One region of the Telluria sp. LT1R51-2 genome, then DNA from elsewhere that is predicted to be linked to it. Evidence: predicted binding sites of a transcription regulator. Region 1 holds the regulator's gene; the other holds the start of a gene.
What was found. The regulator sigma-54, encoded in region 1, starts transcription at its own class of promoters, with help from an activator protein. The targets are predictions, from matches to a motif close to TGGCANGNAANCTGCTTT.

Region 1 (5,284 bases):
CCTGACCCGCGGCACGCTGCTGGTCAAGGCCGAACGCGCGGTGGTCAGGGATACGCCCGAAGGCTACATGAGCGTGACGCTCACCGCGGCCAACGGCAAGCCTGCCACGTTCCGCCAGAAGCGCGACGGCGGCCCGAACCTGTGGGTCGAGGGCCAGGCCGAACGCATCGAATACGATGAGCGTACGGAGCTGGTGCGCTTGTACTCGAACGCCATCGTCAAGGAACTCGAAAACGACCGGATGACCAACCAGATGACCGGCCCGTTCATTTCGTACGACAACCGCAAGGAAGTCGTCGCCGTGCGCAATGACGTCAGTGGCGAGAGCAAGGTTGGCGGCGGGCGCGGTACGCTGATCCTGGCGCCCAAGCGCACGCCGGCCGGAGGCACGCAATGACGGCCTTGAACGATCGCAGCACGCTGGTCGTCAAGGGCCTGCAGAAAAGCTATGGCAAGCGCCTGGTCGTGCGTGACGTGTCGCTGGATGTCGAATGCGGCGAGGTGGTGGGTTTGCTGGGCCCGAACGGCGCCGGCAAGACCACCTCGTTCTACATGATCGTGGGCCTGGTGCCGTCGGATGCCGGCTCGATCAGCATCAACGGCACCGACATCACCAGGATGCCGATCCATCGCCGCGCGGTGCTCGGCCTGTCGTACCTGCCGCAGGAAGCGTCGGTGTTTCGCAAGCTGACGGTGGAAGAAAACATCCGCGCCGTGCTCGAACTGCAGAAGGTCGACGGCAAGTCGCTGACCAAGGCGCAGATCGGCGAGCGGCTCGACAACCTGCTGGCCGATCTGCAGATCGAAAAGCTGCGCGAGAACCCGGCGCTGTCGCTGTCGGGCGGCGAGCGACGCCGCGTGGAGATCGCACGCGCACTGGCCACCAATCCTCGCTTCGTGCTGCTCGATGAACCCTTTGCCGGTGTCGACCCGATCGCCGTGATCGAGATCCAGCGCATCGTGCGCTTCCTCAAGGAGCGCAAGATCGGCGTCCTGATCACCGACCACAATGTGCGCGAGACGCTCGGTATCTGCGACCGCGCCTACATCATCAATCAGGGCGCGGTGCTCGCATCCGGCCGACCCGACGATATCATCGCCGACGAGTCGGTGCGCCGCGTGTACCTTGGTGAACATTTCCGCATGTAAGCCATACTCAATTGATGAAACAGTCCCTTCAGCTCCGCACTTCGCAGCACCTGGCGCTCACGCCACAGCTGCAGCAATCGATCCGGTTGCTGCAGCTGTCGACGCTCGAACTGCACCAGGAGATCGAGCAGATACTGGGCGATAACCCGCTGCTCGAAAGGCTCGACGACCCGCTCGATCATTCGGTGCGCTTGCTGGCCGATGGCGCCATCAACAATGCGCCGGCACCGGGCGAGGCGCCGCCGGCGCCGGGCCAGCAGGCCGAAGGCGAGGGCAGTGCACCGGCCGAGGGCGAGGGTGCTGAAGGCGGCGCGGTCGATGGCGACCGGCCCGACAACGAGTGGAGCGAAAGCAGCGGCGCGTCGTCCGGGAGTAGCAGCAGCGACGACGAAGACGGCCGCCCGCAGCTGGAGGCATGCGCCATCACGCTGCGCGAACACCTGATGGAACAGGTGCGCGAAACGCTGCTGTCAACCCGTGACCGCGCACTGGCCGAACTGGTGATCGACGCGCTTGACGACAACGGCTACCTGGAAGAACCGCTCGACGACATCCACGCGCGCCTGCCCGAAGAACTCGACGTCGACCTGGACGAACTGCGCTGCGCGCTGGCGATGGTGCAGAGCATGGACCCGGTGGGCGTGGGCGCGCGCAGCGCGGCCGAATGTCTGGCGCTGCAGATCCGGCGCATGCCGGGCGTGCCGATGGTGACGCGCCGCATGGCACTGAAGATCGTCGAAGGCTACCTGACCTGGTTCGCACAGCGCGAATACAGCAAGCTGAAAAAAGCGCTCGATTGCGATGACGAAGACCTGCGCGAAGTGCAGGCCGTGGTCCGCCAGTGCAATCCGCATCCGGGCGCGGCGTTCGCATCGAACGTGTCGGATTACGTGGTGCCGGACGTGATCGTGCGGCGCGCCAAGAACGGCTGGGCGGTCACGCTGAACCAGGACGTCATGCCGCGCCTGCGCGTGAACAGCCTGTACGCCACGATGCTCAAGCAGGGCCGCAGCGAGAGCCAGATGGGTGCGCAGATGCAGGAGGCGAAGTGGCTCATCAAGAACATGCGCCAGCGTTTCGACACGATCCTGCGTGTGGCCGAAGCGATTGTCGAGCGCCAGCGCAACTTTTTCAGCCATGGCGCGGTTGCCATGCGGCCCCTTGTTTTGCGCGAGATAGCTGATACACTAGGTCTGCACGAGAGCACGATCTCTCGTGTCACAACCCAGAAATACATGCTGACCCCGCACGGCATGTTCGAGTTGAAGTATTTCTTCGGTAGCCACGTTGCCACCGAGGCGGGAGGCGAAGCATCCTCAACGGCAATCCGTGCGCTCATCGCACAATTGACAGGAGCAGAAGACCCTAAGAATCCATTATCCGACAGCAAGATCGCGGAAATGCTCGGGGAACAAGGCATGGTCATTGCGCGCAGGACGGTCGCAAAATACCGTGAAGCGCTCAAGATCCCCCCCGTCAGTCTCCGCAAAGCCTTGTAACAACGCCGCTCATACAGTCTGTGCCTTCAGCTCCTGTGTGGTGCAAGCGACGTGACATCTTCAAAGGAGTGTGTATGAACCTCACCATCAGTGGTCACCATCTCGAAGTAACCCCTGCCATCCGTGAATACGTTCAGAATAAGCTGGAACGCATTATTCGCCATTTCGATCAAGTCATAGATACCCACGTCTTCCTGGCCGTCGATAACCTCACCGAAAAAGAAAAAAGGCAAAAAGCTGAAATCAATGTCCAGGTGTCGGGCAAGACCCTGCACGTGGCGAGCGTCGCGCAAGACCTGTATGCCGCGATCGACATGTTGATGGATAAACTGGATCGACAAATTCTGAAGCACAAGCAGATGCTGAAAGACCATAACCGCACAGCGATCAAACGCCTGGACGTCGACGAAGCAGACGTCGCTGCCGCCTGATCGAGCGCAGGTCACCACCGCCAGGGGCGTCTTTTCGGGACGCCCTTTTTGCATCCCGCTGCCGGTAAAATACGTGTTTCCTTTCGATGGATCACGCCATGTCCGAACACGTCCTGACCCGCATCGCCAACCGCACCGGCATCATCACCCTCGACCGTCCCAAGGCGCTCAATTCGCTGTCGCTGGACATGGTGCGCGCACTGACCGCGATTCTGCTCGACTGGCAGCGTGACGCCGCCGTCGATGCGGTCGTGATCACCAGCAGCAGCGAAAAAGCACTGTGCGCGGGCGGCGATATCCGCTTCTTTCACGAGGTCGGCAACGCCTCGCCACAAGGCGGCAGCGCACTGCTCGAAGATTTCTTCACCGAAGAATACGCGCTGAACCACCTGATCCACTTTTATCCGAAACCGTACATCGCGCTGATGGATGGCGTGGTCATGGGCGGCGGCATGGGCATCGCGCAGGGCGGGCCCGATTGCGGCCTGCGCATCGTCACCGAGCGCACCAAGATGGCGATGCCCGAGGTGAATATCGGTTTGTTCCCCGATGTCGGCGGCAGCCATTTTTTGTCGCACGCGCCGGGGCAGTTGGGGATGTTTTTGGGCTTGACCGGCCTGACGATCGGCGCGGCCGACGCACTGTACGTGGGCCTGGCCGACGTGTTCGTGGCAGTCAGCGACCTGGCGGCCTTGCAGGCGCTGATCGAAGCGACGCCGGGCGCGCATCTGCCGGCGGCAATCCGCGCGTTCGCCACGGCGCACGCCGGCGAAAGTGAATTGCAGGCCAATCGCGCGCGCATCGATGCGCACTTCGGTGCGGACTCGGTGGCAGCAATCATGGCGTCGCTCGCGGGGGACGACGCGCCATTCGCGCAGAAGGCATTGAATGCGATGCGTCAGCGTTCGCCGCTGATGATGTGCGTGACGCGCGAGCTGCTGCTGCGCGGCGCGTCGCTCGATGTCGCCGACTGCCTGCGCCTGGAGCGCTCGCTCGTGCGCCGCAACTTCGAGCACGGCGAGGTGCTCGAAGGCGTGCGCGCGCTCGTGATCGACAAGGACAATGCGCCGCAATGGAATCCGCCATCGCTCGACCTCGTAACCGAGGCGATGGTCGCGCGCTTCTTCGCGCCGGTGTGGCCGGCGCATGCGCATCCGCTGCGCCATCTCGCATAAGCTTCTTCATGCATATCCGTTTGCGCGTGACTTTTCGCGCAGGCGGTGCAAACATCGTGGCTTCATGAACCGATGAGGAGCCCCGATGCGCATGACCGCCTTGCTGCTGTCGATGACCTTGTGCGGCAGCGCCGCCGCCCAGGCCTGGCAGCCTGACTTCAATGCGAGCGCATTCAAGGGGCCGGCCTCCGGTGCTGCCAACGAGGTGCTGGTATTGGGGTCGCCCCATCTGTCGCAATTGCCCAAAACCTTCCAGGCCGCCAGCCTGACGCTATTGAACGAGCGCCTGGCCGCATGGAAGCCGCAGGCGATCGCGATCGAGGCGGTATCCGGGCCGCAGTGCGACGTCATGCGACGCTACCCGGTCCGCTACAAGGACTCGATCGATTCCTATTGCCGGGATACTGCACCGGCGCGGCTGGCCACAGGGCTGGATGTCGCAGCGGCGACCGAGGCCGCCGAGGCCTTGCTGGCTGCATGGCCCGCTGCGCCCACACCCGCGCAGCGCCGGCGCCTGGCGGGGTTGTTCCTCGCAGGCGGCGAGGAGGCATCGGCGCTGGTCCAGTGGCTGCGCCTGCCCGAGGCCCAGCGCCGTGCCGGTGATGGTCTGGACGCCGCACTGGTCGGCGTACTCGTGAAGCTGGAAACCAGGCGCGACGAAAGCATCATGATCGGTGCGCGTCTGGCTGTCCGGCTCGGCCTTGAGCGCCTGTACGCGATGGACGACCATACCGCCGACAGCGCGTCTGAAGACCAGAAGGCGTTTGGCAATGCGCTGATGAAAGCGTGGGACAACCCTGCCACGAAGCAGCGCGCGGCGGTGGACAAGGCGCAGGAGGGCTTGCTGGCCAGTGCCGAAGGCGTGCTGGCCTTGTACCGCGCCGACAATGCACCTGGCCAGGGGTCTCTGGTCTACCGCAGTGACTTCGGCGCGGCGCTCAACGAGCCGTCAGCACAGCGCTTCGGCCGCCAGTACGTGGGTTACTGGGAAACGCGCAACCTGCGCATGGCGGCCAATATCCGGGACGTG
Region 2 (5,284 bases), 180 kb from region 1:
TCGTTAAAGTGAGCGCACCGCCATGGCGCAGGCTGGCCATGGCGGTGCGCCGCGCCACTGTTTGGTGCGCGGATTGGTCAACGCGTCTGCGACTGTGTTTGCGACTGGGTCTGCGTCTGTGACGAGGTCTGCGACTGCGTCTGCGACTGGGTCGGCACCGGCACTGGTACAACCTCCGGCAACTCCGGCGCCACCGGCAGCAGGAAGTCACGTCCGATGCCGTTACCCAGCTCGCCAATACACGCCAGGAACTTGGTCAAAAATTCGTGCAAACCTTCGTCGAGGATCTCATTGATCTCGGCCGACTTGAGCGATGCAAGCAGTTTTTCCGCCAGCCGCTCGGTATCATGCGACAGCTCGTTGCGCACGTCCTGCAGCACGGCGACGACGGCGGCCATGCAGGCCACCAGCGAGCGCGGCATCTTGCCCTGCAGGATCAACAGCTCGGCCACGCGGGTCGGCGTAATCGCGTGGCGATACACCTTGCGATACGTCTCGAACGCAGACACCGAACGCAGCAGCGCGGCCAGGTAATAGTATTCGCCCTGCGCGCCTTCCTGGATCGTGTCGGATGCCAGGAACCTGAACTTCACGTCGAGGATCCGCGCCGTGTTGTCGGCCCGTTCCAGGAAGGTGCCCAGGCGGATGAAGTTGAACGCTTCATCCTGGAACATCGTGCCCAGCGTGACGCCGCGCGACAGGTGCGAGCGGTACTTGACCCATTCCAGGAACTGGCCGGGATCGCGTTCGAACATGCGCTCGCTCAGGTGCTTTTGCAGCACGAGCCAGGTGGTGTTCTCGGTTTCCCAGACTTCGGTGGTCAAGGTGCCGCGCACGGCGCGGGCATTTTCGCGCGCGGCGCGCAGGCAGCTGGCGATCGACGACGGATTGTCCGGATCGCGCACCATGAAGTCGATGACGTTCTTTTGCGTCAGCGCGTCGTACTTGGCGTCGAACTGGGCTTCGAGTTCGGACACGCTCAACATCGTGCGCCAGCCCTGCTGCTCGGCCTGGACCGATTGCGGCATCAGCGAATACTGGACGCGCACGTCGAGCATGCGCGCCGTGTTTTCAGCCCGCTCGGTGTAGCGGGCCATCCAGAACAAATGATCTGCGGTGCGGCTCAACATGCTAGTTCTCCAGTATCCAGGTGTCCTTGGTGCCGCCGCCCTGCGACGAATTGACCACCAACGAGCCTTCTTGCAACGCCACGCGGGTCAGCCCGCCCGGCACCATCGACACGCTCTTGCCCGACAACACGAACGGGCGCAGATCGATGTGCCGCGGCGCGATGCCCGATTCCACATAAGTCGGGCACGCCGACAGCGCCAGCGTCGGCTGGGCAATGTAGCCGTCCGGATTGGCCAGCAGGCGACGGCGGAAATCTTCGATCTCGGCCGTAGTCGACGCTGGCCCGACGAGCATCCCGTAGCCGCCGGCGCCGTGCACTTCCTTGACCACCAGTTGCGGCAAGTTCGCCAGCGTGTAGTCCAGATGCTCTTTTTTGCGACATTGATAGGTCGGCACGTTGTTCAGGATCGGCTTTTCGCCGAGATAGAACTCGATCATGTCCGGCACGAACGGGTAGATCGACTTGTCGTCGGCCACGCCGGTGCCGATGGCATTGGCCAGGCCGACGCGGCCGGCACGCACGGCGTCGAGCAGGCCCGGCACGCCCAGCGTGGATTCGGGGCGGAACGCACGCGGATCGAGGTAATCGTCGTCGATGCGGCGATAGATGACGTCGACCTGCTTCGGGCCGCGCGTCGTGCGCATGTAGACAGTGTCGTTGCTGACATACAGGTCTTGCCCCTGCACCAGCGCCACGCCCATTTGCTGGGCCAGGAACGCGTGCTCGAAGTAGGCCGAATTATGCATGCCGGGCGTGAGCACGACCACGGTCGGATCGTCGCCGCCATGCGGCGCGACGGTGCGCAGATTGTCCAGCAGCAGGTCGGGATAATGGTCGACCGGTGCCACGCGGTTGCGCGCGAACAGCGCCGGGAACAACCGCATCATCATCTTGCGGTTTTCCAGCATGTACGACACGCCCGACGGCACGCGCAGATTGTCTTCCAGGACGTAGAACTCGCCCTCGCCGGCGCGCACGATGTCGACGCCGGCAATGTGGGCGTAGATATCCAGGGGCACCTTGACGCCTTGCATGGCCGGCCGGTACTGCGCGTTATTCAGGATCTGTTCGGCCGGGATGACGCCTGCCTTCAGGATGTTCTGGTCGTGGTAGACGTCGTGCAGGAAGCGGTTCAGCGCGGTTACGCGCTGCACCAGGCCGGCCTGCAGCTTGGCCCACTCGGCGGCGTTGATCACGCGCGGAATGATGTCGAATGGGATCAACCGTTCCTTGCCGGCGTTGTCGCCGTACACAGCGAACGTGATCCCCACGCGCTGGAAGTTCAGCTCGGCTTCTGCCCGCTTCTGATCGATCAGATTCGGGGGTTGCTGGGCGAGCCAATCCGCGAACGCCTGGTAATGAGGTCGTACGGTTGCTGCCGTGGAATACATTTCATCGTAAAAGTTCGACATCATTGCCTCCTGTGCCAGAATACTAACAAGAAACGTGCCAGCCACCCCGTCCGACTCGCAAGTCAAACGAACGCAGGTATGAATCATGCTTAAATGCTTCTATCTTGCGCACGCTTAGTTGCGCGCAAACCAATACGACCAAATTCAGAGCGCCGGCATCGATCGCGCCCCAATCGAAAGGCACCACCGCATGGCTATCCGCGTTGCGCTTCATCACAAGACCAGCTACCGTTACGACCGTCTGGTCAATCTGTCACCGCATGAAGTGCGCCTGCGTCCGGCGCCACATGCGCGTACACCGATCCTGTCGTACTCATTGGCCGTCCTGCCGAAAGAGCATTTCATCAACTGGCAGCAAGACCCGTATGGCAATTACATCGGCCGTTTCGTGTTCCCCGAACAAACCGACGTGCTCGAGTTCACGGTCGACCTCGTTGCGGACATGACGGTGATTAACCCGTTCGACTTCTTCGTCGAAAAATACGCCGAGACCTTCCCGTTCGCCTACCCGGACCTGCTGCAATCCGAGCTGAGCCCGTACACCAAATCGCAAGAGCCTGGCCCGCTGCTGACCGAGTGGGTCGCCAGCGCGCGGCGCGAACTGCTGGCGCAGCCGATGGGCACGAACGACTTCCTGGTAGCCATCAACCAGCGCCTGCAGCGCGACATCGCGTACCTGTTGCGGATGGAGCCGGGCGTGCAGGAGCCGGAAGACACGTTGCAGAAGCGCTCCGGCTCGTGCCGCGATACCGGCTGGCTGCTGGTACAGATCCTGCGCGAGATGGGCCTGGCGGCGCGCTTCGTGTCCGGCTACCTGATCCAGCTCACCGCCGACCAGGAAGCGCTCGACGGCCCGAGCGGCACCACCGTCGACTTCACCGACCTGCACGCCTGGACCGAGGTGTATGTGCCGGGTGCCGGCTGGATTGGCCTCGACCCGACCTCGGGCATGCTGGCCAGCGAAGGCCATATTCCGCTGGCCTGCACGGCGATGCCATCGTCGGCCGCGCCGGTGACGGGCTTTACCGACAAGGCCGAGGTCACGTTCGTCCACGAAATGACGATCACGCGCATCCACGAAGATCCGCGCGTGACCAAGCCGTACACGGAACACGACTGGGACAAGATCAACCGCCTGGGCCAGCAAGTCGATGCCGACCTGGTGAACCAGGACGTGCGCCTGACGCAGGGCGGCGAGCCCACCTTCGTGTCGATCGACGACATGGACGGCGCCGAATGGAACACGCTGGCGCATGGCGACAAGAAGCGCGAGCTGGCGGGCAACCTGATGCACCGCCTGAAGAACCATTTCGCACCGGGTGGCATGATCCATTACGGCCAGGGCAAGTGGTATCCGGGCGAGCCGCTGCCGCGCTGGGCACTGAACATCTTCTGGCGCGTCGACGGCCAGCCGATGTGGTTCGATCCGTCGCTGTTCTCGGACGAGCACATCGATGATGGCTACGGCAGCGAGGATGCCGGCCGCTTTGCTGCGGAGCTGGTGAGATCGCTCGGCCTGCCGGCCGGCAGCGCTATTCCCGCCTACGAAGACGTGCTGCTGCAAGCGCAGCGCGAGCAGGCGCTGCCGCGCAATCTCGATCCGCTGGACGCCGACCTGAAAGCACCGGAAGAGCGCCGCCGTCTGGCGCGCCTGCTCGAACGGGGCCTGGGCCAGGTGGCCGGCTACGTGCTGCCGCTGAAAGCCCGCGAACACGATCCGTCGGTCATGCTGGGCACCAGCTGGCGCACGTCGCCGTGGCCGCTCAAGCGCGAAAACCTGTACCTGATCGAGGGCGATTCGCCGATCGGCCTGCGCCTGCCGCTGGCCACGCTGCCGTGGGTGCTGCCCGAAGAGCGCGATCCTGATTTCGATGTCGACCCGTTCGCGCCGCGCGGTCCGCTCCCGGTTGGCAAAAAGGATAAGCGCCCGGTCCTGAGCGTGGCGCCTGGCAAGTCGGCGAACAAGACGGCATCTGCATCGGCCGACCCGGAAGCGCGCGAAGTCATTCACACCGCGCTGTGCCTCGAAGTGCGCGCGGGCCGCCTGTACATCTTCATGCCGCCGCAAAAGCGTATCGAGGATTACCTGGCGCTTGTCACGGCGGTCGAGAACACGGCCGCCAAGCTGAAGATGAAGCTGCGCATCGAGGGTTACGCGCCACCGCGCGACCCGCGCATCAAGCTGCTCAGCGTCACGCCCGACCCGGGCGTCATCGAGGTCAACATCCATCCGGCAGCAAGTTGGCATGAGCTGGTCCACAATATGACGACGCTGTACCAGGAGGCGCGCCTGACCCGCCTGGGCACCGAGAAATTCATGCTCGACGGCCGCCATACCGGCACGGGCGGCGGCAACCACGCGACGCTGGGCGGCGCCACGGTCGAAGACAGCCCGATGCTGCGCCGGCCCGACCTGCTGAAAAGCCTGATCACGTACTGGCAGATCCACCCTGCCCTCTCATATCTGTTCTCGGGCACCTTCATCGGCCCGACCAGCCAGGCGCCGCGCGTGGACGAAGCGCGCGACGACAATCTGTATGAACTGGCGATCGCGTTCCAGCAAATGGACAAGGTGCTGCCAACGATGCATCCCGGCGACAAGCCGTGGATGGTCGACCGCCTGCTGCGCAATATGCTGGTCGACCTGACGGGCAACACGCACCGCTCGGAGTTCTCGATCGACAAGCTGTATTCGCCCGACGGCCCGACCGGCCGCCTGGGCCTGGTGGAATTCCGCGCC

Region 2: the regulator sigma-54 is predicted to act here: its motif matches at 2,567-2,584, upstream of AC56LH_RS18435 (circularly permuted type 2 ATP-grasp protein).

The regions. Positions count from the first base shown of each region.
Region 1 covers NZ_JCASIM010000002.1:225,640-230,923, reverse strand. The annotation lists gene lptA (lipopolysaccharide transport periplasmic protein LptA) at 1-397, shown strand, start outside; gene lptB (LPS export ABC transporter ATP-binding protein) at 394-1,149, shown strand; gene AC56LH_RS19215 (RNA polymerase factor sigma-54) at 1,164-2,648, shown strand; gene hpf (ribosome hibernation-promoting factor, HPF/YfiA family) at 2,723-3,079, shown strand; gene AC56LH_RS19205 (enoyl-CoA hydratase/isomerase family protein) at 3,178-4,254, shown strand; gene AC56LH_RS19200 (DUF5694 domain-containing protein) at 4,340-5,284, shown strand, end outside.
Region 2 covers NZ_JCASIM010000002.1:46,378-51,661, forward strand. The annotation lists gene AC56LH_RS18425 (transglutaminase domain-containing protein) at 1-40, opposite strand, end outside; gene AC56LH_RS18430 (alpha-E domain-containing protein) at 78-1,130, opposite strand; gene AC56LH_RS18435 (circularly permuted type 2 ATP-grasp protein) at 1,132-2,544, opposite strand; gene AC56LH_RS18440 (transglutaminase family protein) at 2,735-5,284, shown strand, end outside.